Regions from separate parts of the Rothia sp. BD8 genome, predicted to be linked through region 2. Evidence: riboswitches for the same ligand, from Rfam matches in the RefSeq annotation. Region 2 holds a riboswitch; the other holds the start of a gene.
What was found. A riboswitch is a leader RNA that binds a small molecule or an ion and turns the genes downstream of it on or off. The one in region 2 is predicted to bind thiamine pyrophosphate.
Positions count from the first base shown of each region.

Region 1 (2,447 bases), on a different contig from region 2:
GGGGGCGCCGTCGTGGCTGATGCCGCCGGCCGGGCGCAGCACGATCACCCGGTCCACGTGCGGGGCCCACACCCCCACGCGATGCTCCACCACGACCAGCGTGGAGCCGTACTCCCGCACGGCGCGCAGCACCGCGTCGCGCACCTCCTCCACCCCGGCCGGGTCCAGGTTGGCGGTGGGCTCATCCAGCAGCAGCAGACCCGGGCGCATCGCGAGGATCCCGGCCAGTCCCAGGCGCTGCTTCTGCCCGCCGGACAGCGCCGACGTCGGACGCTCCCAGTCCAGGTCCAGGCCCACCGCCGCCAGGGCCTCCTCGCAGCGGGGGCGGATCTCCTCGCGGGGCACCCCGAGGTTCTCCGGCCCGAAGGCGAGGTCCTGACCCACCCGGGAGAGCACGATCGAGGCCTCCGGGTCCTGCTGCATCAGCCCCACCCGGCCCCGAGCCCGGGCGGCGGGGAACCCGTCGATCAGGGCGGTGCCCAGCGCCGGGTCCTCCTCCTGGTCCAGCACCCCGGCCAGGGCGTGCAGGAGCGTGGACTTCCCGGCGCCGGAGGGCCCCAGCAGCAGCACCTTCTGCCCCGGCGGGATCTCCAGGGTGACGTCGCGGAAGGCCGGCTCGGACCGGTTGGGGTAGTGCCAGCCGAAGCCCTCGGTGGTGACGGCGGCCGCGCGAGACGCCATCGGTCGGGTCTGCATCGGGGTCAGGCCGGGCGACGTCGGGAAGCGGCGCGCCGGGCGTCCCGACCGGCGGCCACGGAGTCCAGGACGCCGGTGGCCACCAGCCCGCGGGTCAGCGCCCAGGCGCCGAGACCCGCGAGGACCAGCCCGGAGACGGCGCCGCACAGCACGTAGACCAGCTTGTAGTCCATGGTCCACTCGGGGTTGTAGATGATGTTCTCCATGACGGCCATGACCACCCCGGAGGCGAGACCGGAGAGCAGGGCCACCGGCAGGTCGAAGCGGCGGTAGGCGAACAGCAGGAACACCAGCTCCGCCCCGACGCCCTGGTACAGCCCCGACCAGATGACGGTCAGCCCGAAGCTGGAGCCCAGCAGGGCGGAGATGATCGCGGCGACCAGCTCGCAGTACAGGGCGGCCCCGGGCTTGCGGATGATCAGCCCGCCCAGGGGGCCGGCGATCAGCCAGGCGCCGCCGATCAGCCCGCCCAGCGGCGGGAACCCGGCGGTCGCGGCGCTGCTGGCCGGGTACACGGCGTTGTTCCAGACGAAGAAGATCAGCGAGCAGGCCGCGGCGATGACCGAGGCGATGACGATGTCCACGACCCGCCAGCTGCGGCGTCGGGTGCTCGTGGTGGTGTTCATGAGGGCTCCTCCTGGGGATGGCAGGAGGGGAGACGCCGCGACGTCGCCCGGCGAGGGGCCGGGATGGGCCGCGGGGTCCGAGAACTCGACTTCCTCCGGCGGTATGAACCGCGTCAGGTTCGAGGGTCTGCACCGGTGTGCACTCTCAGCCCCGGTCGGGGCTCCCCTGTCGTAGTGGACGTCCCCACCCTAGCGCAGCGGCGGTTCGGGAGCCTTCCGGTGTTTCGGGAGCCCTCCGAGTGCTCCCAAACCACCGGAAGGCTCCCGCATCGGGGCGCCCCCTCCCGCACCGGCGGGTGCGGCGGGGCCGAGCGGGCCGTAAGCTGAGGTGGATGCGCGGGAGATCACTCGACGACGCCGGGTGCCCGCGCCGGCGAACCACGAAAGCTAAGGAGCAGGAATGAGCAATCCCCTGATCAAGATCGGTTCCACGGTGGCCTCCCTCGGCGGGGTCGCCCTGGCCAACAAGGTGCTCAGCGCCGGGTGGCGGAAGGTCACCGGCAACGAGCCGCCCGAGGACAACGCGGATCCCGAGGAGTCGCTGCGCGACATCATCGTGTGGTCCCTGATCACCGGCCTGGTGGGCACCCTCATCAAGGTGGGCATCACCCGCGCGGCCAACAAGGCCGACCGGAAGGATCAGGTGCAGCGCGGCGGCCAGCGGGAGGTCTGAGCCGCACCGGCCCCGCCGACGCCGCGCGGGCGGGTCAGTCCGATCGACCGGTCCGCGCGGCGTCGGCGTCGGCGTCCGCGCCGGGTTCGCGCACCCCCGCATCATCCGCCCCGGTCTGCGGGGCGTTTCCGGCGTCCGCCCGCTGGGCGTCCTCCTCGGACATCCGCTGCACCAGGTCCGCCAGCTCGTTGTGGGACAGGGACTCGGGCCGGAAGTGCTTGTTGCGGAACCCGGAACGGCTCACCATGTGCGAGGACACGGGGATCACCACCAGCTGCAGCACCCACACGAACACCAGCAGGGGCACCAGCGCCCAGGAGCGCGCGGCCAGCCCCACCCCCAGCAGCAGCATGAACAGCCCGAAGACCTGGGGCTTGGCCCCGGCATGCAGACGGGTCAGCACGTCCGGGAAGCGCACGATGCCGATCCCCGCGCCCAGGGACATCAGGCAC
Region 1 is NZ_JANJES010000006.1:20,234-22,680, reverse strand. Features, by position in the region: gene NQ707_RS06265 (ABC transporter ATP-binding protein) at 1-681, opposite strand, end outside; gene NQ707_RS06260 (ECF transporter S component) at 702-1,322, opposite strand; TPP riboswitch at 1,396-1,500, opposite strand; gene NQ707_RS06255 (DUF4235 domain-containing protein) at 1,723-1,995, shown strand; gene mnhG (monovalent cation/H(+) antiporter subunit G) at 2,030-2,447, opposite strand, start outside.
Region 1: it holds a riboswitch for thiamine pyrophosphate, as region 2 does, so the genes downstream of both, NQ707_RS06260 (ECF transporter S component) here and thiM (hydroxyethylthiazole kinase) in region 2, are expected to answer to the same signal.

Region 2 (2,447 bases):
ACGTGCACGTGCAACCCCAAGCGCTCGGCCACCCCGACGCGGTCGTTGACCACCAGCGCGGCGGTGCGCCCCAGCGCGTCCTCCGCCCGGCGCACCGCGTCCCGGCAGGCGCGGGCCAGGGCGAGGAATGCGGCGTCGTCGGCGTGCTTATCCCGCACCTGCACGATCCCCGCACCCCCGGCCACGGCCTCGTACACCACGTGCGGCACCCGCTCCGGCCCGCCGCACAGGGCCGTGTCCGTGATGAAGTACAGCGCGGGGTCCACGCCCTCCGGGATCATGCCAGCTCCTCCATCCCCACCAGCTCGACGACGCCGGCGCCGTCCAGTGCGTGCAGCGCGTCCAGCCACGCGACGCGGAAGGAGCCCGGCCCCCTGGCCTCGCGACCAGCCAGGATCCCGGCCGCCCCCAGGTGGGCATGGGCGGCCAGCACGGCGTCGTGGGCATCGAGGCGAACGGGCGTCTCCCGGCCCGGCGCGGCGGCATCCGGGGACTGTGAGCCCTGAGAAGAGCCGGTCCCCGCCGAGGATCCTGCCTCCGACCGAGGTCCAGCGCCCATCTCCGGCCCGACCTCTGGCGAGGATCCGGCGTCCTGGCCGTCGGAGGCGGACTTCGCCTGCCCGCCGCCCGTGCCGGTCACCTCCCGAACGGCGCCCAGGTACGCGGCGACCACCGCGCCCAGCGCGCAGCCGGTGCCGATCACCAGGGGCATCAGCGGGTGCCCGCTGACCAGGCGGGTGACCCGGTGCGCGGAGACGATCAGGTCCCGCTCCCCGGACACGGCCACCACCGCGCCGGTGTGCTCGGCCAGGGCGCGGGCCGCCTCCAGGGCGGACTCCACGGTGTCCGTGGCGTCCACCCCGCGGCCGCCCGCGCCCCTCCCGGCGAGAGCGGAAACCTCGCTGGCGTTGCCGCGGATCGCCGCCGGAGACAGCTCGAGGACCTCCCGGGCGAAGCCGGTGCGCGGTTCGAGCACGCCGACCGCCACCGGATCCAGCACCCACGGCACCCCGTGATCCCGGGCGCCGGCGATGCCGCGGCGGTAGGCCAGCAGGTTCTCGTCGGAGGGGTTGCCCACGTTGACCAGGACGCCGTCGGCCAGGCCCGCGAAGACGCCGGCCTCCTCCGGGTGGTCCACCATCGCCGGGGACGCGCCGACGGCCAGGAGCACGTCCGCGCTGATCTCCCGGACGACGGAGTTGGTCATGGCGTGGACCAGGGGGCCGCGAGCGCGCACGGCATCCACGGCCGCGGCCACGCGCGCGGGAAGGTCGGAGGCCGACGCCTCCCCGGCGGGGGCGGAGCCGGGGGTATCGGGGCCGCGGTGCGATGCGGCGTCGGGGGCTTGGGAGTTCGGGAGGTTCCGGGATTCCCGGGGGTCTCCGGACGTGGTGAAGTGCGTCATGGTGACGTCCCTCCGCTAGTGCTGGCTAGATCAGGTTCCAAGGGTCTGTCTCAGCCGCCCACGGGCGGCACCCCTCGTCACGGGCTCCCCGCGCGGCGCCGGTGCGACGGCCGCAGGGGAGGTCAGGCCGCATCCTCGCGACCGACTCAGGCCTCACTGTAGTACGCATCACCGCGGAAGCGCCGCCGTGCGACATCGGGGGTGAGGGGGATGGGCCCGCCTCCGGCCGGGACGAAACGCTGGGGTGAGCGGGGGCGGGCGGGATGAGTGGGGTGGGTGGGGATGGGGTGTCCACCGGGTTGTCCACAGGGGCTGTCCACACCCGTGGAGAACTCACACCGATGTGGTTCCCGACGACGCGCCCCTGCGGGCCCGTTCCACACCGATCCGGTCCCCTCATCCCCCGACATATCCCCACCTGTGGAAAACTCCGTGCACAACGGGTCGACCGCGGGCCGCCTCCGACGTCGGGGGTGTGGACGGCTGTGGATAACGGCGACGCAGCGCGGCATCCGATCAGCGGGAGGCGCGCGGCCGGGGATCGGGGCGTCACCGAGGGCGCGGCCCCCGAGCCACGGAACCCTCCTCGCCCCCAGACGTGCCCCCGGATCCCCGATCTTCCGCGGAATTCCGGGGGATGCCCCCGGTAGCCAGACGCCCTCGGAGCACCGAGATCCCCCAGAGAGATCCGGAGAACCCCGCCGGCCGAGCACCGGGCCCGCACCGGGCGCGCACCGCGGACGCGGGGGTGCGGGTATCCGATTCTCCACCGTCCCATCCACAGGCGCTGTGAAATGACAGCGGTGTGTTTCGTGCGAGGTGGGTCACCGTTCGAACACCCTCGCCGGGGCCGAGGGCCCGCAGCGGGCGGGGCGCGGCGGGCGCGGAAGACATGCGCGCATCGGCACTCGCAGACGTCTTCGAGTTGTTCACAATGTTGTACACACCTGTGGATAACCTTCTCCACCGGTGTGCACCGCGCCGCCGCCCGATGCTCGATATCCGATGTCGGGAGCGCAGCGTCGATGACGCCGATGACGGC
Region 2 is NZ_JANJES010000012.1:34,028-36,474, reverse strand. Features, by position in the region: gene thiE (thiamine phosphate synthase) at 1-281, opposite strand, end outside; gene thiM (hydroxyethylthiazole kinase) at 278-1,405, opposite strand; TPP riboswitch at 1,396-1,490, opposite strand.